2 regions of the Desulfitobacterium sp. THU1 genome follow, and region 2 is predicted to be linked to the other one. Evidence: a T-box and tRNA genes for the amino acid it is inferred to sense, from the RefSeq annotation. Region 2 holds a T-box; the other holds one or more tRNA genes.
The links. The T-box of region 2 lies ahead of leuS (leucine--tRNA ligase). A T-box ahead of a tRNA ligase gene usually reads a tRNA of that ligase, here a tRNA-Leu.

Region 1: it encodes a tRNA-Leu, which carries the amino acid that the T-box ahead of leuS (leucine--tRNA ligase) is inferred to sense. The anticodon was not compared.

The regions. Positions count from the first base shown of each region.
Region 1 covers NZ_JBBWUA010000003.1:99,538-112,057, reverse strand. Annotated here, with positions in the region: gene AAC978_RS04310 (metal-dependent hydrolase) at 1-213, shown strand, start outside; gene AAC978_RS04305 (small, acid-soluble spore protein, alpha/beta type) at 438-647, shown strand; gene AAC978_RS04300 (DRTGG domain-containing protein) at 784-2,097, shown strand; gene AAC978_RS04295 (DNA polymerase III subunit alpha) at 2,326-5,856, shown strand; gene coaD (pantetheine-phosphate adenylyltransferase) at 5,897-6,385, shown strand; gene AAC978_RS04285 (glutamate decarboxylase) at 6,596-6,796, shown strand; gene accD (acetyl-CoA carboxylase, carboxyltransferase subunit beta) at 6,799-7,728, shown strand; gene AAC978_RS04275 (acetyl-CoA carboxylase carboxyltransferase subunit alpha) at 7,712-8,806, shown strand; tRNA gene AAC978_RS04270 (tRNA-Leu) at 8,938-9,024, shown strand; gene AAC978_RS04265 (DMT family transporter) at 9,164-10,144, shown strand; gene AAC978_RS04260 (HD domain-containing protein) at 10,171-10,650, shown strand; gene AAC978_RS04255 (ABC transporter permease) at 10,641-11,834, opposite strand; gene AAC978_RS04250 (ABC transporter ATP-binding protein) at 11,831-12,520, opposite strand, start outside.
Region 2 covers NZ_JBBWUA010000001.1:449,977-462,496, forward strand. Annotated here, with positions in the region: gene AAC978_RS02100 (ABC transporter substrate-binding protein) at 1-838, opposite strand, end outside; gene AAC978_RS02105 (amidohydrolase family protein) at 874-1,629, opposite strand; gene AAC978_RS02110 (phenylacetate--CoA ligase family protein) at 1,648-2,970, opposite strand; gene AAC978_RS02115 (phenylacetate--CoA ligase family protein) at 3,017-4,348, opposite strand; gene rplU (50S ribosomal protein L21) at 4,757-5,068, shown strand; gene AAC978_RS02125 (ribosomal-processing cysteine protease Prp) at 5,070-5,429, shown strand; gene rpmA (50S ribosomal protein L27) at 5,423-5,719, shown strand; gene AAC978_RS02135 (Spo0B domain-containing protein) at 5,803-6,303, shown strand; gene obgE (GTPase ObgE) at 6,418-7,692, shown strand; gene yhbY (ribosome assembly RNA-binding protein YhbY) at 7,724-8,017, shown strand; gene nadD (nicotinate-nucleotide adenylyltransferase) at 8,053-8,694, shown strand; gene AAC978_RS02155 (RNA recognition motif domain-containing protein) at 8,779-9,030, shown strand; gene yqeK (bis(5'-nucleosyl)-tetraphosphatase (symmetrical) YqeK) at 9,119-9,697, shown strand; gene rsfS (ribosome silencing factor) at 9,684-10,031, shown strand; T-box leader at 10,137-10,333, shown strand; gene leuS (leucine--tRNA ligase) at 10,409-12,520, shown strand, end outside.

The sequences.
Region 1 (12,520 bases), on a different contig from region 2:
GCTATGCTGCCGATCGGGGATAACTATACCATGGGGCAAGAGGAAGCTGTATATGCTACAAACCTTTTGCGGCCAAAGGTTGTCATTCCTATGCACTACAATACCTTCCCCTTGATCCAACAGGACCCGGTGGAGTTTGTCGATCTCCTGCAACGCAAATTTCCGGCCAGCAAAGGAAAAATTCTTTTGCCGGGTGAGTCCCTTATGATTTGAGAACTTAAATTAATTACACAGTTACCTGCTCATTTGGGCAGGTATTTTTTTTATAGTTTAGGAGAAACTTTACTAAAGGAGTTGATTCACATGACACGTAGACCTTGTACTGCAAATTGTTCTTATTACCTTGAGGGTCGCTGTCGCTTAAAACAACAACCCATTGAAAGAAAGCATTTCTGTGCTTATTTTGATGGCCAAGGTATGAGTAGGGGGACGATTTGATGAAGGAGAAAAATATAAAGTTGAGAAGAATGGATCTACTGGAGGATTTGAAGATGGAGATTGCTGCTGAATTGGGTTTGCTTGACCAAGTGCGTGTGAAAGGGTGGCATTCCCTCTCGGCGAAGGATGCCGGAAAAATTGGCGGGATCATGACGCAGCGTATGAAAAATAAGGATTCGAGCTCTTTGCCAAATCAATCTGAAGAATAGAGCATAGTAAAGCATTATATAACAGATGCAATTTCGACAATTATTTTTTCAATATAAAATGGTAATATCACTTTCAGATCTTCAACTGTGGTATAATAAAGTCTGAAATCGCTTGAAAGAGTAGGGAGCGTTACGATTGAGTCAGACGAAACATCAACAAATTTTAAGCTTTATTGAAGGACTTGCTGTGGGTAGCAAGGTCTCTGTTCGCTTTATCGCGAAAGAGCTGGACGTGAGTGAAGGTACTGCCTATCGGGCAATTAAAGAAGCAGAAAATAAAGGCTTTGTCCGTTCCATCCCTAAAGTTGGAACCATACGTATTGAAGGAGCAAAGGAGCGGCGCATTGAAGATCTAACCTTGCGTGAAGTCTCTCAGATTGTCGAAGGAATTGTTCTCTGTGGTTTTGAAAGTCTAGATAATTCACCCAATAAGTTCTTGATTGCGGCCATGGAATTAGATGCTATGGAACGCTACTTGGAGGAAAATGCCTTATGTATCGTAGGCAATCGTCATGATGCACAGATGATGGCCTTACAAATGGGTTCTCCTCTACTCATTACAGGTGGCTTTGAGCCTCAAGATGATATTATCCAGTTGGCTAAGGAAAAGCACTTGGCGATAATTCAGTCCCCCTATGATACTTTTGCTGTGACCACTATGATCAATCGGGCTCTTTATGATCGTTTGATTGAGAAAGAACTGATTCTGGTTGAGGATATCATGGTCAAGGATGTCAACTACCTTACTACCGATGGTACCGTGGGAGACTGGCACGAGCTATCGCAAAAAACCAGTCACAGCCGTTTTCCTATCGTTGATGAAAACAAGATTGTGGTCGGGATGCTCACGGCTATTGATGTGGCAAGTGCGGATATGAATACTTCTATAGTAGACGTTATGAACCCCAACCCTTATGTGGTCGGTCGCGAAGACTCGGTCACTCATATTTCACGGATCATGCTTTGGGAAGGTTGGGAGATTGCTGCCGTCGTGGATCAAGGTGCTCTGATCGGTATCATTAGCCTTCAGGACGTGCTGGAAGCTTATCAACAGATTCAAAAGCAACCCCAGTTCGGTGAAACTGTAGATAATTTGATTCTAAGCGGGTTCCGTTATGTTGAAGATCCTGATTTTCTGACCATTGAGGGTGAAATTACCCGGTTCATGATCAATGAGTTCGGTTCAGCAAGTGCGGGTGTCTTAGTGACCTTGATGAATATGGCCGGATATATTGCATTGCGTAAGCAGTATCGCTTGGATGCGATTACGGAGAACTTCACCTTTTATCAGCTCCAACCGATCCCGGTTGGGACCGAAATTCGCATAACTGTTAAATTATTGCTTGTTGCTAAGAAGCATTGCAATATTGAAATCGATGTATATTCAAATAATCAGCTCTTGGCTAAAGCTCTCATGACAGCAAGAATGGGTGATAAGAAGGTTTCTTAAATTATCCAATTCATAAACTTATCCGATATAAAAATAAAGATGTGCTAATCAGCAGTGATTAGCACATTTTGCATTATCATCGATGAACTATTAACGGTCCGAGAGATTCGAGAAGCTTGTTATTGAAAACTAATGGACTACGCACTGGAAAAGCTTTAAAATAAAGATATCTGATTTTATAGCGCGAGAGGCGTTAGGTTGATGGCATTCGAGAGGAGGCATTGCAAAGTGGCATTTGTTCATCTTCATGTTCATACCGAATATAGCTTGCTCGATGGGGCAGCTCGGGTCGAGAAATTGGTGCAGAAGGCAGCCGAGCTTGGCATGCCGGCTGTGGCCATCACGGATCACGGTGTGATGTATGGGGTCATTGATTTCTATAAGGCCTGTAAAAAAGCAGGAATAAAGCCTATCATTGGCTGTGAAGTCTATGTGGCACCGCATCGGCGGACCGAGCGGGTGCCGGGTCGAGATGATAATAACCGCCATCTTGTGCTGTTGGCTGAAAATGAGGAAGGCTATAAGAATCTCATTAAATTAGTATCAATGGCTCATGTGGACGGCTTTTACTATAAGCCTCGGGTGGACAAGGATATCTTAAGAAAGCATAGTCAGGGACTTATTGCTTTGGGAGCCTGTTTAGCCGGGGAAGTATCGGAGTATATTCTAAATAATCAATTGGAGACTGCTATTAAGAGTGCTCTGGAATACGAGGATATTTTCGGAAAAGGGAACTTTTTCTTAGAGGTTCAAGACCATGGACTTGAGGAACAGCAACGTGTAAATGTGGGAATGTTCCAAGTACATAAAAGAACGGGTATCCCCATGGTAGCTACCAATGACGTCCACTATGTTAACCGTGAGGACGCCTTTATTCAGGATGTGCTGATTTGTATTCAGACAGGAAAAAATCTCACCGATTCCTCCCGTATGAGTTTTTCTAGTGAGGAATTTTTCTTGAAATCCGAAGCGGAAATGAATCTTCTCTTTGGTGAACATCCGGAAATTCTGGCGAACACTGCTGAAATCGCTAAGCGCTGTCAGGTGGATTTTAAGTTTGGGGACCATTTTCTTCCGGACTTTGAGGTGCCTGAAGGCTATACCTTAGATGCTTATTTGCGACAAAAATGCTATGAAGCTTTCCCGCGCTTCTACCCGAACCAGACTGCAGAAGAGACGGAACGCCTGGAGTATGAGTTGGGTGTCATAGCCCAAACAGGATTTTCTGGTTATTTTCTAATTGTCGCCGACTTTTGCCAGTATGCCCGTCAAAATGGTATTGCTGTAGGCCCAGGTCGGGGTTCGGCTGCTGCTAGCATGGTGGCCTACCTTATGCGAATCACCGCTGTAGAACCCATGCAGCATGATTTGCTTTTCGAACGATTTTTGAATCCGGAGCGGGTGAGCATGCCGGATATCGATATAGACTTTGACCCGGAAGGACGGGAACGAGTCATCCACTATGTGATGGAGAAGTATGGTGCGGACAAGGTCTGCCAAATCATCACCTTTGGAACCATGGGAGCCAAAGCAGCTATTCGCGATGTCGGAAGAGTGCTGGGCATTCCCTTGGCTAGAGTGGATAAGGTCGCGAAAGCTATCCCCTCTGATTTAGGGATGACTCTGGAGAAAGCCCTTACCGTATCCCCTGATTTGGGCAAGCTTGTCGAAGAGGATGAGGAGATCAAAAAGCTCTATGATATAGCCCGGGCCCTTGAAGGTATGCCTCGTCACTTTTCAACTCATGCCGCAGGGGTAGTGATTGCTAAGGAGGCCTTAGATACCTATATTCCTTTGCAGAGAACCTCTGACGGGGGCTTTACCATGACTCAGTTCCCCATGAAGACGGTAGAAGAGGTTGGTCTTCTCAAAATGGACTTTTTGGGACTGCGTAACTTGACGATTATTCAAGAGGCATTGCATCAAATTCAGGTGAACTGCGGAGAGACTATAGACCTAGAGGAACTACCCCTCGATGATCAATCAACCTATGAAATGCTTTCTACGGGGAGCAGCACCGGCGTGTTTCAGTTGGAAAGTGGGGGCATGCGCAATGTTCTCAAGGAACTAAAACCTTCCTGTTTTGAAGATATTATCGCTGTTGTTGCACTATTCCGCCCCGGACCGATGGAACAGATTCCGGAATTTATTCGACGTAAGCATGGGGGAAAGATATCTTACATTCATCCTATGCTTGAACCCATCCTAAAGAGCACCTATGGGGTTATTGTCTATCAAGAGCAGGTCATGCAGATTGCTCGAGACCTTGCCGGGTATTCTCTGGGGCGAGCGGATTTACTGCGGCGAGCCATGGGGAAGAAGAAAATGGAGATCATGGAAGAAGAGCGGCAAAGCTTTATCTATGGTTTAAAAAGCCCGAGCGGAGAAGAGATTATCCCCGGAGCCTTAAAGTGTGGGTTGTCTGAACAAGAAGCGGTCGAAATCTTTGACCTAATGGCAAAATTTGCCGAGTATGGCTTTAACAAGGGCCACGCTACAGCGTACGCCTTTATCTCTTACCAGACGGCTTATCTGAAAGCAAATTATCCCCTGGAGTTCAACGCGGCGTTAATCAGTACGGTTATGAACTCTGCAGACAAGGTGTCCTTTTATATCCATGAGGCACGGCAAAGCGGGATTCAGATTCTGCCGCCCGATGTTCAATGCAGTCAAGTCGGCTTCAGTATTGAGGGTCAGGGGATTCGCTTTGGCTTAGGAGCCATTCGTAACGTGGGTGTGAATGTGGTAGAAAAGATTATTGAAGCGCGTCAAGAGGGACCCTTTGCGTCACTTTATGATTTCTGCATTCGAGTGGATGCTAAGGTGTTGAATAAAAGAGTCTTGGAAAGCTTGCTAAGAGCTGGAGCCTTTAGTTCAATTTGCCAAAGGGCTCAAGGATTAGTGGCCCTGGATTCCGTCCTAGAAATGGCCCAACAGCGACAGAAGGACAAGGAAAGTGGACAGTTTTCACTATTTGATTTTGGTGATTCTGTGGATGAAGGGGTTGACCTTCCTGATGTAGAAGAGTATCCTCCCCAAGAGCTCTTGGCGATGGAAAAGGAGTATCTTGGCCTTTATCTCAGTGGTCACCCTCTGGAAAGTGTGCTTCCAAAGTTGAAGAATGCTACCTCTGAGGATATTATGAGTTGTCTCGAAGGGGATGAAGAAAAGAAGGTTATTCTGGGGGGAATCGTGACCGGCTACCGTACGACAGTGACTAAACGTGGTGAAATGATGGCCAGCTTTGTGCTGGAGGATTTGACCGGAACAATCGACGTCCTGGTATTCCCAAGGATTTTTGCCCAAAGTGCGCGGCTGACAGATGATCAGATTGTGGTGGTTGAGGGAAGATACAATATCCGGGATGAGGAAAGAAAGATTTTTGCAGAACGAATCACGGACCTTGAGAATGCTGCTGGACGTACTAAACCTCTTGGTAATAAAGATTTCTCGGCTAGAAAGTCCTTGCCTAATTCAAAGCAGTCCGCTCAAACTGAAAATTTGCATCCCACCTTACCTCTTCCTTCCCGTAAACTCTATTTGCGCTTTCCCTCTGCGGAAACCCCTCTTCTCGAGGAGATTTTCCCTGTGCTTCAACAATACTCCGGCCCTAACCCAGTGCTTTTCTTTTTTGAAGCGGACAAAAAATTGGTACAAGGAAATCGCGAATTTTGGGTAAAGGATATAGAGGAATTAGTTCAGGACTTGTCAAACATACTAGGAGAAGGAAATGTTGCATGGAAAGTCAATTCTATGTAATAGTGATAGGATAAAAGTGAGAGAAAAAGGAGCAGGACTAGTGCGTATTGCAATTTATCCCGGAACATTTGACCCGGTGACCAATGGACATCTCGATATTCTTAAACGAGTTACAGCATTTTTCGATGAGGTCATTGTTGCGGTGGCTGTGGACAGTAACAAAGCCACGCTTTTTTCGCTGGAAGAGCGTATTCAGCTTTTAGAAACTTCCACTCAAGATATGCCCCATGTGAAGGTTAAAGGTTTTCAAGGTCTTACGGTTGAATTTGCCAGAGAATGGGGAGCCAGTGCTATCATACGTGGTCTGAGAGCCATGCAGGATTTTGAATATGAATTCCAATTAGCTCTGATGAATAAAAAGCTGGCCAAGGATATTGAAACAATTTTCCTAATGACTCAAAGCGAGTATTCATTCATAAGTTCCAGCTCTATTAAATGGGTAGCAAGTTTAGAAGGAAGTATCAGTGAATTTGTTCCCGCACATGTTGAACAAGCTATCTATAAAAAGTATCATCGGGATGGAGAATAATGCCTAGCCAGCCTATGTTTCCGGTCCAAATTGTTTATACTTATACTGTATGAGTCACGATGGACAGGCTCTGTTGCAAGATAATTAACCCTGTGTTATTATGAAAAATATTAACTGGTCACTAAATTTGTATCTAATGACACCTAACGGTATTTAACATATCCATAGATTAACGGGTATGTTTCTCTTTTTGAACGAGGAGGATTCGCCATGTGGACCGTTATCTATATTGCGCCTAATAAGGCCATTGCTGAAAAGTATAAAAAGTCTCTTAGCGACGAAGGAATGCTAGTGCAACTTCGTCCTATTGGTTCTTCTCACTTAGGGGATCACGCTTCGGTTGAAATTCTCGTACCTGAGTCAGAAGCAGAAGAAGCCCATGAAATTATCACTAGCTATATGGGGAGCTAGACATGTTAAAAGATATATTCCGTAAAAAACACAAATACGCAACACTCAGTTCACTCCCACCTAAACCTCAGGCGGAAGGGGAGCGGGCTTACTCATCTGTGCCCGTTGAGCAAACATCTTCACGTAAGGAATTGCCTGATGGACTTTGGGCAAAATGCCCAAAATGTGGGGACGTGCTGTTTAATAAAGACCTTATAGAAAATCAGCGGGTTTGCACCCACTGTAGCTATCATTTTCGGATTCCGGCTCGGGAAAGGCTTAATCACCTGATTGATTCAGGGACCTTCGAAGAATGGGATAGTGAACTATTAACGACCAATCCTCTGGGGTTTCCTGAATATGAGGAAAAGTTGGAGGAAGCACATAAAAAATCCGATGTTTCCGAATCCGTCTTAACGGGAAAGGCTAGTATCGAAGGATTACCCGTAGTACTGGCTTTTAATGAGGGGAATTTTATGATGGGTAGCATGGGCTCGGTAACCGGGGAAAAAATTACTCGGGCCATTGAGCGGGCCATCGAATTACGCTGTCCTGTTATTATTTTTTCTACTTCCGGTGGTGCACGCATGCAAGAGGGCATCTTATCTTTGTATCAGATGGCAAAGACCAGTGCGGCTTTAGGCCGCTTGGCAAAAGAGCGCCTGCTTTATATTTCCGTATTAACTGACCCTACCTTTGGAGGAGTCACCGCCAGTTATGCTTCCTTAGGGGATATACATATTGCTGAACCGGGTGCTTTGATTGGTTTCACCGGACCTCGGGTTATTAAACAAACTATGCGTAAAGAACTTCCGGAAGGGGCTCAAACTGCCGAATTTAATCAGGACCATGGGCAGATTGATTGCGTAGTAGAACGTGCCGAGATGCGTGCGACGCTAGGTCGTTTATTACGCTATCATCAGGAAGGGGCAGGTTATGGCTCAACACTTTGATTTTGAAAAGCCAATTCTTGAGTTGGAGAAAAAAATCGCGGAGTTGCAGGAGTTTTCCAAAGAGAAAGATATCAATCTTTCGCCGGAAGTTTCCAAACTCATGCGCAGGCTTGTACGCTTAAGGAAAGAAATCTACGGCAACCTAGAACCTTGGCAAAAGGTCCAGATTGCTCGCTATACCGAACGTCCTAATATCTATGATTATATCCCTTTGCTTTTTGAGGACTTTATCGAATTCAAAGGGGATCGACTTTACGCTGATGATCGTGCTATCGTTGGCGGTATTGCACTATTTCAGGGGATTCCGGTGACAGTCGTTTCCCATATCAAAGGCAAAGATACCAAGGAGAATATTCAGAGAAACTTTGGTATGCCTCATCCCGAAGGCTATCGTAAAGCCCTTCGCCTTATGGATCAAGCGGAGAAGTTCCGTCGACCGATCCTAACCTTTATCGACACTCCCGGTGCTGCCTGTGATCTGGAGGCCGAGGAAAGAGGACAAGGGGAAGCCATAGCTCGTTGTTTACAAGCTATGGCTCACTATACGGTTCCTATTATCTGTACGGTCATCGGGGAAGGGGGGAGCGGTGGAGCTCTGGCCTTAGGCGTTGGGAATACCATCTTGATGCTGGAAAATTCTTTTTACTCGGTAATCGCTCCTGAGAGCTGCGCGTCGATTCTTTGGAAAGATCCAAGCAAAGCCCAAGAAGCGGCTTCTGCTTTGAAGTTTACAGCCCAAGACCTTCTAGAGCTAGGTATTGCTGATGGTATTATCAAGGAACCCTTGGGAGGTGCCCATCGAAGTCTTGAGCGAACTGCTGAGGAGATGAAGAAGGTCATCACCCAGGAATTTGACAAACTGCGCAAAGCTTCACCAGAGGAACTTCAGGCGACGCGCTATGAGAAGCTCATGAATTACGGTAAATTTGCCGAGCAGGCTTGGGAGGAGCAATTGACACAGGAAACTCAAGATGCTCAAGGTGATCGAGTTGTTTTGTCAGAATCTCAAGCTTATCATGAGGGTCAAGGTTCCCCTGATGTTCAAACCTCAGATTCTCTAGATGATGATAATATCTAAATGCTGTTCGTTAGGTTTCATTACAAATAGTTTCATTAAGAACAGTTTCATAGAATACCTTGACATTTTTTAAAAACTTATGCTATTATATCTAAGTCACCTGTTGCCGTGGTGACCTGCAAATGCAGTACGCGAGTGTGGCGGAACTGGCAGACGCGACGGTCTCAAAAACCGTTATCTTTACGGATGTGTCGGTTCGATTCCGACCACTCGCACCAACAAAGAATTGAAAAAGAGCCGCAAGGCTCTTTTTTGGTATATCAGATATTTACATCGCGCAGACATTCTAGGGCAGATAGCATCCAACCTGCGGGCGGTCAGTTTAGATAACGAGATGTATCGGAGGAAGTTACTTGCATGCCAGCTAATATCGCCAAAGTGAAGGGAACACCTTCTCTGACAAAAGAATTAGCTCCACTTAACTGGGGAAAACGCATTGCAGCGGTATTGATCATCCTAGCCGGAGTATGCTGGGGAATTATCGGTTTATTCTCCAGAAATTTAGCAACGGGTGGATTAAGCTCAGTGCAGATTACGGCATCACGGTGCATTGTGACTGCTGTTTGTCTATCGACTTTTTTGATAATAAAGGATAGAGATAAGCTAAAGATCAACCTTAAAGATCTTTGGTTATTTCTGGGCACAGGAATCTGCAGCATCGTGTTCTTTAATATTTGCTACTTCACAGCCATAAAGTTGGCCACTTTATCGATGGCTTCGATTTTATTGTACACAGCACCCTGCTTTGTGATGATTATGTCAGCCATTTTGTTTCGTGAACCCATCACTATGCGAAAGATAGGGGCCTTAGTTTTAGCATTTGGTGGGTGTGTTCTGATTACCGGTATATCAGGGAAGGGCGGATCCTCCAATCTTTCAGGGCTGGCAATAATCACCGGTCTTGGAGCTGGGATTGGTTATGCTCTGTATAGCATTTTTGGGAGCATTGCCTTAAGAAAATATCACCCCTTTACGGTTACGGCCTATACTTTTATTGTGGCGTCTCTTAGTTTATTGCCCTTTAGCAATAGCATCGACATCGTAACAATTGCTTTAGAGAATAGAAATGTTCTTATCAGTGGATTACTGTTAGGGGTAGTTTCCACCCTTATTCCCTTTTTGCTCTATACCAAAGGGCTGGAGCATATGGAAGCAGGAAAAGCCTCAGTGATGGCTTTCGTTGAGCCCATGGTGGCTACCTTAGTCGGAATACTGATATTTAAAGAACAACTGACCGCACAAAATATCTTAGGCATCTTCCTCATCTTCTCATCAGTCCTCGTCTTGAATTGGCGAACTCGCCAAAAGATGGATCGAGGGACAGAACCCGTATCATAATTCAAAAAAATATAGGGAGGAATTTTATGAAGTGGGATTTCATCAACCATATGCAGAAAGTCTATGATCTTCTACAGATGTTGGAGCAAGAAAAGAAGAATCGAGATTACCCCTTTGCTTGGGAGCGGGTTCATGCTACGAGTTGCGCTCAAGTAGGGAGGTTGTTAGCCCAAAAACGTGGAGTGGATCTGGAACTGGCTGCATTGGCTTGTTCCCTTCATGATATCGGTCGTTGGTATACAGGACTTCAAAAGGATCATGCTCTCCATGGGGAAGATCCCGTGAGGCGTTTTTTAGAGAGCTATCCCTTGAATGAGGCAGACAAAAAGAAAGTCATTCAGGCTGTCATTCACCATTCGGAAAAGGAGAAGGTGGGCGGGCCTTTAGAGGAAATCGTCAAAGACGCGGATATCTTAGACTGTTATTTTCATGGTGATGCAATTACGAAACCCTATCATGTGGCAAGATTAAAGAAAACTATGGAGGAGCTGGGACTTTACTCATAGCGCAAAGCCTCAACAGGACTCATCTTCGCTGCTTTTCGTGCCGGATAAAGACCGAAGAAAAGCCCAATCGAAGTGGAGAAGGCAAAGGCTATGACAATGGTGGTGGGGGATATGGATGGCGGAATATTCGCCAACCCTGCGGCAAGCACACCGCCGCCGATCCCAAGGAAGGTACCAATAGCACCACCGATAGAGCAGATCACTACTGCTTCAATGAGAAATTGGATCATAATATCCTGATACCTGGCCCCTAAAGCTTTGCGAATGCCGATCTCTCTTGTGCGCTCCGTAACGGAGACCAGCATGATATTCATTACCCCGATTCCACCTACCAAAAGGGATATAGCCGCTATGGAACCGATGACCAACTGCAAAATAGTCATAATCGTATCGATCTGTTCAACATCTTCCTGAAGGCTGTAAGTGAAGTATCTATCTTCGGTATGATGACGGCCGTTCAGAATCTGCTTAACCTGCTTCATGGCACTTTCGGTCTTCTCTTTACTGACGGCACTGGCTTCGACGTAAGGGACATAGTCAACATTGAGCATACTTTGGGAAGTAGAGAAGGGGATATATACAGCAGATGGCTGATTTGGCCCGCCCATTAAAAAATTATCATCTCGTTGGCTTACCCCGACTACGGTCATGGAGAGTCCAAAGATATCGATTTGCTTATTCAGGGGATCTTTCCGGCCAAAAAGATCTTCAGCCAGCTTACTGTCGATCACTACTACCCGCCGGCCCCCTTTTTCATCACTCTCGGATAGAAATCTTCCTCTTTCTAATTTGATATTTCGAATATGCTTGTACTCGGGCCAAACACCGTTAACATAGACCCGTTTACTATTCCTCTCATATTTAGCTGGGAGAGAACGATCATTTATTGGTGAAATATATTTAAGATCGGGGGCGACGCTTTTGATCACGTTAATATCCTGAGTGGTCATCAGATCAGACGCGGTAATGGGGGAGTTCTCGTCGCTACGCGGATAGACTTGGAACATATTGGTGCCGATGGCTTCCAGAGAAGACACAATGGCAGCTTGCCCAACCTGGCCGATGGCTACGACTGTGATTACAGCAGCCACCCCGATAATAATACCAAGCATAGTCAAGGTTGAGCGCATTTTATTGGCACGGATTCCCTCCAGGGCGATCTGGATGCATTCTTTTAGATTCATATCAGTCCCTCCTCGGCAACAAGGAGCCCGTCTAAAATATCCCTGGCTAGAATCTGCTCCTTGACTGGATGGTCTTCCGTGAGGTGGCCATCCCGGAACTTAAGAATTCTCTGGGTATGCTGGGCAATTTCTGGTTCATGGGTGACCAGGACAATGGTGACTCCTTGTTGATTCAGCTCCTGAAAAATTGCCATTACTTCTTCTCCCGAGTGCGTGTCGAGATTGCCGGTAGGTTCATCAGCCATAATGATGGCTGGGTTGTTCACTAAAGCCCGAGCGATAGCTACTCGTTGCCTCTGGCCACCGGATATTTCCGTGGGGCGATGAGCAGCCCAATTCGCCAGCCCCACTTTTTCGAGAGCTTCGAAAGCTCTATTTTTTCTTTCCTTTTCGGCAATCCCAGCATAAATCATGGGGAGCTCAACATTGCGCAGGCAGGATATCCTCGGTAAAAGATTGAAGGTCTGAAAGACAAAACCTATTTTTAGATTGCGAATCTTGGCCAAGTCGTTCTCACCCATATGGGAAACATCTAGGTCATCGAGGATGTATTGTCCCTCAGTGGGTGTGTCCAGGCAGCCTAGAATATTCATGAGGGTCGATTTTCCCGAACCGGAAGGCCCCATAATCGCCACAAAACTGCCGGCGGTTATATGGAAGGTAACGCCTTTTAAGGCTGTAACGGC
Region 2 (12,520 bases):
GATCGGATTCGGGTACATATTTCTTTACAATTTGCCCTACTTCGGAGGGATTTTCTATACTGTATTGGAGTCCCTTTAAGAAACCGGCAACAAATCGGCGAACCATTTCGGGGTTTTCCTTCAAGATATCCTCATGAACGATAATGGTTTCACCATAGCGGTCTAATTTTCCATCATCTCTGTAGGAAAAGAACGCAATAGGCTTGCCAATGAGTTTTTCAACCCGGGGGATATACTTGACCATTGCTGTAAAAGCATCTGCTTGCTTTTGAGCAAAGGCACCATATTGAAGGGCGGGATCGATATACTTCCATTCTATGGTGTTCTGATCAATGCCTGCAGCTTTGGCAAAGGCAGGGAAGAAGAGAGTATTTGAGGCGTTGGCAGCACCGATAATGGATCTACCTTCAAGATCCTTAGGAGATTTAATTCCCAGCCCATCATGATACATGACGATTCCTTGATAAGAATCTTTAAAGTTAGCTACCGCCTTTAAGGGGGCATTTTCCCTAGCCTGTGCTAGGATAACTGTGCCCACATCGGCAATTCCGAATTCTGCCTGCTTTGTTGCTATCTTTGTGACGGTATCTCCAGAACCATAGCCACGAATGATGTTGACATCAAGATTTTGCTCTTTCCAAAAGCCTTTGTCTAATGCGACCCAGTAGGCAACATCCTCCGGCAGCCATTGCAGGTTAAAGGTTACTTTATCGAGGTGAACTGGAGCTGAGAGCTTATCTGTGTTTGATGAACCTTGGGTGTCGCAAGCAATCGTCCCGAAGGTAAGGGAAAGCAGAAGCAGGGCAAAAGAAATCAACTTTAGGGGTTCTTTGAGCATAAGGGAACTCCTTTCAGTTTTTACTTGTTAGATTTTTATAGATGAAGCAGTTCTTTGATATTGCCGCCAAGGACTTTATCAAGGTCTGCATCATTTAGCTTGAGAACAAGGATTTTGGTCAATTCAACCTTGGGATTGGACAAGGGGAATTCAGAGCCGAAGATGACTTTATACGGACCCGCTTTAGCTATGGATTCTTTGATATGCAGGAAACTTCCGCTGGAGGTTTCTAAGAAAAAGTTATCTAGCTTCATAGCAGCTTCAAGTCCCTCTACATCGGCAGGTCCAAATCCCATGTGCCCAAGGATAAAGTTTGTTTTTGGAAATTGTTTGGCTAAAGCGATATACTTAGCGGTATTGGAGCCTGGGCTAAAGACCGTGTGTGAATACACAGGGAAACCGTATGCACCACAGATAGAGGCTAGTTCGGCAACCGCCTTGCTGGAAAAGGAAAATTGGTGAGTCATGGGGGAGAGCTTTAGTCCGCGAAATCCGCTTTTGAAACCATTTTCTAGCTTACTCGCCACATTAGCTTCGTGGGGGTCTAAATTCATGAAGCCTATGAGGAGGTTAGGATGGGCATTAAAGGCTTGGGAGATATAATCGTTATTGGGGATGGGGTTTTCTGGTTTAGCTTTCCCTGTCACATACTCGGTCATCTTGCGAACATCCATTGTACCGCCGGGGAGGACAACACCGCGGTTGATGCCGGCCTCCTTGAGTTGTTCCAGGTAAAGGGCGAGATTCCCGTAGGAGCTATCCGATAGATGAGCATGGGCGTCAATAATCATTAAGGTTCCTCCTATCGTTCAATCGCGGACAACACGGACTGATTTAGCCCCTGTACGCATGAGCTTCTCTTGAAATTCAAACTCGCAGGGTATGCCAAGTGAGTATTCCATTTTGCTGGCAAGCCGGTCGGCTAATTCAGGCGTAGGTTCAATCCCAGGGGCAAGCTCGGTGCGAATTTTCAAGTTCTCATTATCTTCGGGTTGGACAACGAATTGATACCAGTTTCCTACCTCGGGTAAGCGCATGAGGAATTCCTCTAAATAGAAAGGAGAAAATCCAATTCCCTGAATAGTGATTTGATCTACAGTACGCCCCCTCATAAAAAAGCGAGGAAAGGTCATGCCACATTCGCAAGGTTCGGGATCGATATACCCTAAATCCAGAGTCCGATAGCGAAGTAAAGGGGTATCGAAGCGCAAAAGAGGTGTCGTGACAATTTCGCCAATTTCTCCAGGCTCTAAGACTTCACCGGTTTGGGGGTCGATAATTTCAATAATGACGTGTCCCATGGGGATGTGGTAACCCGCATGGTAATCGCATTCGATGCCAAGCCCCATGGCCTCAAGTGATCCATAGTAAAAATTAGCGATGGTCCCCCAGATTTTCTCCACCCGATCCCGGAAAGCAGGTGAACAGCCTTCTCCCGTTAACCAGACCTTTTTAAGATTTAGACTGGCTAAATCAAAGCCTATCTCCGCAGCGGCTTCGGCAAGGGTAATAGAGTAGGAGGGTGTCGTCATGACTACTGTGGGCTGCAAATCCTTCATAACTTGAACAATTTTTCTGGGAGTAGAGTATGCCCCGCCTTTGCCCACGGGCACAACGGTGACACCGGAGATCTCCATAAACACTTTGTGAAAGGCTAGACCCGAGGAACTCATTTCATAGGGCAATGCATTGATGCAGATATCCCCGGGGACGAGTTTAAGCAAATGGGGATAGCCTGCAGAGAATTCATTAAGGTAGAGATCTCTCCAGCTTTGCATCATATAGATTTCTTCTCCTCCAGTAGTGCCGGTGGAGACGTGTACCAAACTAATATCCCGCTTGTCTGTGGCCAAGAGTTGCCAAGGGTTTCTGCGCAGTTCATCCTTAGTGGTAAAGGGGAGTTTGGCGAGATCGGACAAGGTTTTTATGTCTTGGGGCTTAACTCCCGCTTCTTTCATCTTTTCGTAATAGAAAGGATTCTTGTAAGCTTGGGCTATATTGGCCTGTAAGGCATCCTTTTGAAACTCTAGGAGTTTTTCAAGGGTCGCCTCCTTTTCAGTCAGATTAGAATAACGCTTGAGGATAGGCTCTTGAGTATAATTGCGCAGATGATTTTTAAAGCGATATTTCATAATAAATTCACTCCATTTGCATTTGTATTGATAGGGGATTGTGCGATTAATCCGTATATTTAATCCTCTTGGCTTTTATCATGGGGCGATCCATTTTTTCCACGAATTGCACTTCACAAGATACCCCTATGGCAGCATGGAGCTGGCGGGAACATTTTTGGATTAGCTCAGGGGTTACTACAACATCGTGGGCAGGTTCAGTGAGAATGGTAAGTTGTTCGTTATCTCCGTGCTGAACAATAAATTGATACCAATTTCCGATCTCTGGGAGTTTAATAAGATACTCCTCTAAAGCATAGGGGGAGTAGGATTTTCCCTTCAGAGTAATGTGATCGGCTGCGCGTCCTAAGTGATAGAGACGAGGCAAAGCGACTCCGCATCGGCAGATCTTGGGATTGAGATAACCTAAATCCTGAGTTCGGTAGCGAATTAAGGGGGTGTCAAAGCGAAGGAGACAAGTCACGACAATCTCGCCAATTTCACCGGGCTTGAGGACTTTGCCTGTTACAGGGTCAACGATTTCGACGAGGACATGGGCTGCTGTGATATGAAGGCCATCATGCAGATCGCATTCCCTGGCAATAAAGCCGCATTCCGTGGCTCCGTATTGAAAATTAACTGTGGTGTTCCATATTTTTTCCAACCGGTTGCGAAAGGCGTTAGAACACCCTTCCCCGGCGACGAACATTCTTTTAAGAGGAAGGGTTGTTAAGTCAAGGGATGCCGCTTCTGCCGCTTCGGCAAGATGGATCGCGTAGGAGGGAGAAGTTGCAATAAAGTTTGGCTTGAGGTTCTTCATGAGCTTGATGGTTTTTTCTGGGGTGGAATAGGCGCCGCCTTTCCCGACCGGAACAGCGGTGGCTTGATGACCGATTAAAAATAGATTGTGAAAGTTAAGCCCTGATTGGCTCATTTCATAGGGCAGGGCTACAAAAGCGATGTCTTCTCTCTTGACCGGAGTAAGCCGAGGATAGATAATGGAGTGGTTAAAGTAGTACTCTTTCCAGGTATGGGGAGTATAGATTTCTTTTCCGCCTGTTGTTCCCGACGAGACGTGAATTAGGCTTATTTCTTTTTTATCACAAGCTAAACGGATCCAGGGATCTTGCCGTAGATCCTCTTTGGTCGTAAAGGGTACTTTCTCAAGATCCTCAAGAGTTTGAATATCTTCGGGTTGAACCCCGGCTTGAGTGAGCTTATCCTGATAAAAGGGAGAGTTTTGATAGGCGCGGCTGATCACTTCTTTGATAGCTTCCTCTTGATACGTTTGGATGCGCGAGCGAGACATTTGATCTGGAGTAATCGCTTTGGAAAAGGTGCGTTCGGCGAAGGGAGGGAAGGATGCTTCCTGGATAAGCCTTTCAAAACGCGAGGTCATGACTATTCACTCCTTACCTATTGTGAAGATTGAATAAAGTGTAAATATGTGAGAAAAACTAATTATTGGACATAAAAACTATTTGTTGCTTTCCTTAACAATCTATTCCTAGCTAAAAGGATTGGTTAACTCTGCGTAGTGTCCAGCTAAGTTTTTAGAGAATCCGCTTCATTCTTGCAGAAGGGCAAAGAGTTATTCGACTATTAATTCGATTGACTAATAGTTGACAATAAGGGTCTTTAATAATTGACAACATTGGGTAATAGGTGCTAAAATATCTAAATGTGGTGACTTCTCACCGCAACCGCGCGAAACAGGCAATTTCAACAGGTTTAATGTTAAAATTCTTTTAAAGGATTTTAGCAAACCGGCCTGACAAGGCGAGTCTAGGCATGGGAGGTGTAAATAATGTACGCAGTGATCGAAACAGGCGGTAAGCAATTCCGTGTCGAAGAAGGCAAAGTCCTCTTTGTGGAAAAGCTTGACGCAAATGTAGGAGATACCGTGACCATCGATCAAGTTCTTTTAGTTGAAAAGGACGGAGCGGTAAAGGTTGGAACTCCGGTTGTAGAAGGTGCTAAGGCTCTTCTGAAAGTCGTGGAGCATGGCAAAGGCGAAAAGATAATTGTCTTCAAGATGAAATCCAAGAAGAATTATCGTCGCAAGCAAGGTCATCGCCAACCCTACACAAAAGTAGTGGTTGAAGCTATTCAAGCTTAAGATGAAGCACAAAGGTATTATCTTGAATCTTTGGTTGGATGACAGCCAGCAGATTCACAAGTTTGAATTATCAGGGCACGCAGGATATGCCGAGTATGGACTTGATGTTGTCTGTGCCGCCGTATCCGCGCTTGGTATCTCAGCAGTCAACGGCTTGGAACATTATCTTCCAAACAAACCGGAGGTTGAAGTGGACGACCTGCAAGGGTTTTTAAGCTGTACTCTCCCAGAATTAGAGCCTGTGACACTGGAGCATGCCCAATGGATTTTAGGAACCATGGTTTTAGGTATTGAAGGAATTCGACAAAGCTATGGTTCAGAATATGTGAAAATCAATCGGAGGAGGTGGACTCCATGTTAAAAATGAATCTGCAATTATTCGCCCATAAAAAAGGGGTAGGTAGTTCTCGAAATGGTCGTGATAGTAATGCACAGCGTCTTGGCGTGAAGCGTGGAGACGGTCAATTCGTTACTGCAGGCAACATTATTGTTCGTCAACGGGGAACAAAGTTTCATGCTGGCAAAAACTGCGGTTTGGGTAAGGATGACACCCTCTTTGCAACCATCGATGGCTATGTCAAATTCGAACGCAAAGATCGCACTCGTAAACAAGTTAGCATTTATCCTGAGCGCCAGGTTGCTCAAGCTTAAATTTTGGCATTCAGAATCGCACCCCTGGGAGAATCCCGGGGGTTTTCTGTCTATCGGGACTATTTTAAGACGAGGTGAACCCAATGCCAAAACCCACCATAGAAAGACTGCTCCTCGCTGAGCAGCTATCCCACTACCGCCTGCAGCGCCATGACTTCCTCAACCACTGGCAAGTGATTATGGGGTATCTACAGTTAGGTAAGGCGGACCGAGCCTTGCTCTATATGCAAGAAGGGGTTGGGGGTTTAGAGGCTGAGCAGCAGATCGGACAGATTCCTCAGGATATCGTATCCGCATCCCTCCTTGGCTTAGTTATTGACCTACGCAAGGAAGGACTGTGGGTTGAAATTCAGCTCGCTAGTCCTGTAAAAAAAGAAGAGTTTTGGCAAGAATTTTGGCAAGAAGAATATGGTGAAGCCGTATTCGGGTACACTAAAGAGTGTTTAGCTGCAATTCTCAATAGTTTTCAAGGTTTAGAGGACCCTGTTGTTGAGATCGATTTATGGGGTGCGGAAAGCTTTGGCTGTCGTATTTCATTATTAGATGATGAAAAAGTTATTTTTGAACATAGCCTAAGATTGTAGTAATTTTAGTCAAAATAGATTAAAATGCGATAATGTAATCTTGCTTTACTCTGGATAAAGAGGTTAAGTGATACGATGTGTACTATGGCTTAGGGATCAGAAGGGGATAATGTCATGTTTTACGATCAGGCAAGAATCTATGTTAAAGGTGGAGACGGTGGGGCCGGAGCAGTGGCTTTCCGTCGTGAAAAGTATGTTCCTGACGGAGGACCCAGTGGCGGGGATGGTGGTCGAGGCGGCAAAGTGATTTTTGAAGCTGATGAAGGATTGTGGACCTTGGCGGATTTTCGCTATAAGCGCCAATACAAAGCCGATCGCGGCGAGCATGGACAAGCGAAAAATATGCACGGGAAGAGCGGCGAGGATATGATTGTACGGATTCCCGTGGGTACCGTAGTGAAAGACGCGGTTTCGGGGGAAATTCTTGCCGACCTCGTTGAGCATGGTCAGCAAACCATAGTAGCAACAGGGGGAAGAGGCGGACGAGGCAATGCCCGTTTTATGAGTAATACCAACAAAGCCCCTAGGGTCGCCGAAAATGGGGAACCCGGAGAGGAACGGGATCTTTTGCTTGAGCTGAAGCTTTTGGCTGATGTCGGTCTGGTCGGATTCCCTAATGTGGGAAAGTCGACGATTATTTCCCGGATTTCTGCAGCCAAGCCTAAAATTGCCGATTATCATTTTACGACGCTTGTTCCTAATCTTGGGGTGGTTGACCTTGAAGATGGGGAAAGCTTTGTTGTGGCTGATATTCCCGGTCTTATTGAAGGAGCTCATACGGGTGCCGGATTAGGGCATGAATTTCTCAGGCATACGGAAAGAACACGTCTTATTCTGCATGTCTTAGATATAGCAGGTTCAGAGGAACGGGATCCCTTGGAAGATTTCAAAATCATCAAAGATGAGCTTCGCCAGTATAGTCCAGAGCTAGCGAATCGGACCATGCTGATCGTAGCCAATAAGATGGATATACCCGGCGCCGAGGAAAACTTAAAACGATTAGAAGAGCAACTAGGTGAAGAGTATCGTATTTTCCCAGTGTCTGCCGCGACCGGGGAAGGGCTTCAGGAGCTGGTTTATGGCGTAGCCCAAGTTTTGCCGGAGGTGCCTGTTCCGGAAATTTTCGTGAAGGAAGAGGAACAGCATAGGGTAACTCATGCAGAAGCCCCCGATCGTTTCGAGATAACTCGTGAAGAAGATAGCTTCGTAATTACGGGTCAAGAGATTGAAAAGCATGTCAAAATGACGATGTTTGATACTGAGGATGGACTTTACCGCTTCCAAAATATCCTTAAAGCTATGGGAATTGAAAAGGCCCTGCGCGCAGAGGGGATTAAAGAAGGGGATAAGGTTCAAATTGCCGGACTTCAATTTGAATGGCAAGAATAAATAGAGTTAGCGAAAGATTGGAGGTTTTGCGGTGTTAACCGGAAAGCAAAAGCGCTTCCTACGTGCCATGGGCAATGAAATGGACCCCATCTTACAGGTAGGTAAAGGTGGAGTGACAGATTCTGTCGTTGTTCAGGCAGAAGAGACTTTGGCAGCGAGGGAATTAATGAAGGGCAGGATCCTTCCGAATAGTGCAGAAGATGTTCAGGGAGCGGCCGAGCAATTAGCTGAACGCACATCATCTGAGCTTGTTCAAGTGATCGGTAGAAATTTTCTGCTTTATCGCGAATCAAAAAAGAACCCCATCATTATGTTGCCGAGATAAATCAAGCTCGAGTTAAAGAAGATGGAGCATGAATCATGGATCCAATGAGTGATAAATTTGACATCGGAATAACCCGCAGATTAGGGATTATGGGGGGCACATTTGACCCTCTGCATTATGGGCATCTGGTGGCGGCGGAGATGGCTCGTCATGAGTTTCACCTGGAGAAAGTGATTTTTATTCCTACGGGTAAAGCGCCACACAAGATTGGTCGGCGCATAACTGCGCCTAAGGATCGTTATGAGATGGTGAAGCGAGCGATTGCTGACAACGCCTTTTTTGAAGTTTCAGATCTAGAAATTGAGCGAGAAGGATATTCCTATACAGTGGATACCTTACGTCAATTGCATAAAATCTATCCGGAGCATGAGCTTTATTTTATTACGGGAGTCGATGCGTTTCGGGAGATTTTTACTTGGCGAGATGTCCAGTCTGTTCTCTCCTTAAGCCACTTCATCGGGGCCTCCCGGCCAGGCTTTGCTCCAGATGAGTTTCTGATAGAATTTGAAAAAAAGTATCCGGAATTCATTCCTCACATACACCTTTTCGATGTACCGGCCCTCGCCATATCTTCAACGGATATCCGATCCCGGGTAAAAGAGGGGAAAACTATTCGTTATTTACTTCCGGAGCCGGTTCGCCTCTATGTTGAAGAGGCAGGGTTGTATGTGATATAGTTTAATTACACGATTAAATAAGTATAGTTCTGATGCTTTTGCTTATACTAAAATCGAATCCAAAAAGCAAGAGGTGACAACAAAATGGCAACCCTATACGTCGGAAATTTACCTTGGAACACAACCTCCGAAGATCTCAGTTCTTTCTTTGGCCAGTATGGTCAAGTCATCAGCAGTCGTATCATTACCGATCGTGAAACTGGCCGTTCAAGAGGCTTTGGTTTTGTCGAGGTTGAAGATGACGATGCATCACGCATGGCTGAAGATCTTAATGGGAAGGATTTCGGGGGCCGTCCTTTAACAGTGAACGAGGCTCGACCAAAGCAACAGATGTAGAAAACATAATCCTACGGAGACCCTCTTACCGATGGGTAAGAAGGGTCTTCTCGGCGTATCTGAATCTAATAAAAGGAGTTTAAGTGTCTTGGATATTCAGCAAGCAAATGAGCTCGCTCAACGTTCTATGTCGACGAAACGCTTTAGCCATACTTTGCGAGTCGTACAGTGGGCAAAGGAACTAGCCGCCAAGCATCATGTGGACGAAGATAAGGCTCAGATTGCTGCTTATCTACATGATATAAAAAAGGAAATTAGCTTACAGGAGCAAATTGAGTTAGCTAGAGAATGGCACTTAAGTCAATATACTGCAGCTGAAGATAATCCACATGTTCTACATGGTCCTCTAGCAGCATACTGGTTAGAACATGAATTGGGTTATAAGGATACGGAAGTCCTTGCTGCCATAGCAAATCATACATTGGGGGCTCCGGGTATGGGGAAATTAGAGATGCTGATTTATAGTGCAGATTTAACAGAACCTTACCGAACATTTCCGAATGTGGACAAACTCCGTCAATCCTTGTATGATAATCTTGAGAACGGTACACTATTATGTGTTGAACATACTTTGAATTATTTGCTAAAGAGTAAGCGTGCCATTCATCCGCAGACGCGGCTTACCTATGAAGATTTAAAAAGGAGGCAAAAATTTGCTGACAGATGATCAATTGCAAGGGACTATAACTCTAGTTGAAGAGAAGAAGGGTCGGGATGCCATACTCCTAGATCTTAAGGGGATTTCGATGGTCACAGACTACTTCTTGATTGTCACCGGAAACTCCACAACTCAAGTCAAAGCGATTACGGATAATTTAACTGATAAACTTCCAGAATTAGGGGTGACTGTCTTAAGAGTCGAGGGTCTTCAAGAAGCCAAATGGGTTCTTGTGGATTGCGGGGATCTGGTGATTCATATTATGACTCCGGATCAGCGAGAGTTTTATAATCTTGAGCGGCTTTGGGGAGACGCCAAGACAGTCAGCTTTACGACGACCTAAGCAACTCGATTTGAGCAGATGATTTAGAAAACTTGACATTTTTGTTAATTATGGATAGTATAAAATATATTTTATTTTGCTATATTTTTAGTTAGAAAAAGAGCATTAAAGGCAATGAAGGGGAGCAATCCCATATACCTCATTATAGAGAGGCAACGTTTGGTGAAAGTTGCTAGAGGATATGATGAACACTCGCCCCGGAGCTGTACCCAGGTAACAATGGGTACCGGTGCGAGCCGTTAAGATCGACAAAGTGCTATTGAAATTGGGTGGTACCGCGGGATTATGCTCTCGTCCCTTTAGGGGACGGGAGTTTTTTGCTATTTAACTTATTTTGAAGCTATTAGGCAAGCTCGGATTTAAGGGGGAAATATTTTATGCAAGAGAAATATCTGTTTTCGGAGATTGAATCCAAATGGCAGAAGCAATGGGTAGATAGAAAAGATTACAAGGCTGATGATCATTCTGATAAGCCGAAATACTATGCTTTAGCTATGTTCCCATACCCTTCAGGTAATCTTCATATGGGACATGTCCGTAACTATTCTATCGTAGATGTCATTGCCCGGTATAAGCGCATGATGGGCTTTAATGTCCTGCATCCCATCGGTTGGGACTCTTTTGGTTTGCCTGCTGAAAATGCTGCCATCAAGAATCAAACACCGCCGGCCGAATGGACTTGGAAGAATATTGCCAATATGAAGCGGCAGCTTCAGGAGATGGGAATTTCCTATGACTGGGACCGGGAGGTCGCCACTTGCCATCCGGATTATTACAAGTTCACCCAGTGGATGTTTTTGGAGTTTTATAAGCATGGCCTAGTGTATAAGAAAAAAGCTGCCGTAAATTGGTGTCCTTCATGTGCCACTGTGCTTGCTAACGAGCAAGTGGTAGATGGGGCTTGCGAACGCTGTGATACAGAGGTAACTAAAAAAGATTTGGAGCAATGGTTCTTTAAAATTACGGATTATGCTCAAGTATTGCTGGATGATCTGGAAAAGCTTAAGGGCTGGCCTGAGAAGGTCAAAACCATGCAGAAAAACTGGATTGGTCGCTCTGAGGGAACAGAGGTAGAATTTTCGGTTGAAAATCGTGAGGATAAGATCAGGGTTTATACTACACGAGTAGATACAATTTTTGGGGTAAGCTATGTGGTCTTAGCCCCAGAGCATCCTTTAGTTCAAGAACTGATTGCGGGCACTGAATATGAGCAAGAGGTCCAAAGCTTTATCAGCCGCATGAAAGGACTTAATGAGATTGCTCGGACTTCCACGGAAACTGAGAAAGAAGGCTTATTTACCGGTGCCTATTGCTTGAACCCGTATAACGGCAAGAAGGTGCCCATCTGGATTGCCAATTATGTCCTGTTTGACTACGGGACAGGTGCTGTTATGGGTGTTCCTGCTCATGATGAGCGGGACTTTGAGTTTGCAGCAAAATATAACCTCCCCATTAAAACCGTTATTCTTCCCGAAGGTACTCCTGCAGTGGAGAAAGATGCTCCACTTCAAGCGGCTTTTACGGGCGAAGGAATCATGGTAAATTCGGGAGAATATGATGGACTAAAGAACATGGACGCTTGGGATAAAATGTCCGCTCAAGCTGAACGGGATGGCTTTGGGGAGAGGAAGGTGAACTTCCGCCTCCGTGACTGGCTCATTTCCCGCCAGCGCTATTGGGGTGCACCTATTCCGATGGTGTACTGCGACCATTGCGGAATCGTCCCCGTCCCTCAGGACCAGCTACCAGTGATACTCCCTGATGATGTGGTCTTTAAAGCTGGGGAAAATCCGTTGACCTCTTCCGAAAGCTTCAAGCAAACTACTTGTCCTACCTGTGGTGGTAAGGCTTTTCGTGAGACCGACACGATGGATACCTTTATGTGCTCATCTTGGTACTTCCTCCGCTATACGGATCCGCAGAATAATAAGCTGCCTTTCTCCAAGGAAGCTGCAGATCAATGGATGAATGTGGATCAATACGTCGGTGGAGTAGAGCATGCTATTCTTCATTTGCTTTATTCGCGTTTCTTTACTAAAGCATTGCGAGATTTTGGCTATCTCAAGGTCGATGAGCCCTTTGAAAATCTCTTGACCCAAGGCATGGTCTGCTTGGGTGGGGCGAAGATGTCCAAATCCAAGGGTAATGTGGTAAGTCCTGAGGAAATCATCTCCAAGTATGGGGCAGACACTGCTCGTCTTTTCATTCTTTTCGCAGCTCCACCCGAGCGAGATCTGGAGTGGAGTGATCAAGGGGTGGAAGGTTGTTATCGTTTCCTAAATCGGGTGTGGCGCCTTGCAGCTCAATATGAGGATGTTCTGAAAGGGCAACCTTCAAATGAGACTGCACATCTACAGAATCGCAATTTTGGTGAGTTGGATAAAGCTGCTAAGGATATGCGTCGTCAAACCCACCAAACTATTCAAAGGGTGACCTCGGATATTGGAGTGCGCTTTAACTTCAACACTGCCGTCAGCTCGATTATGGAG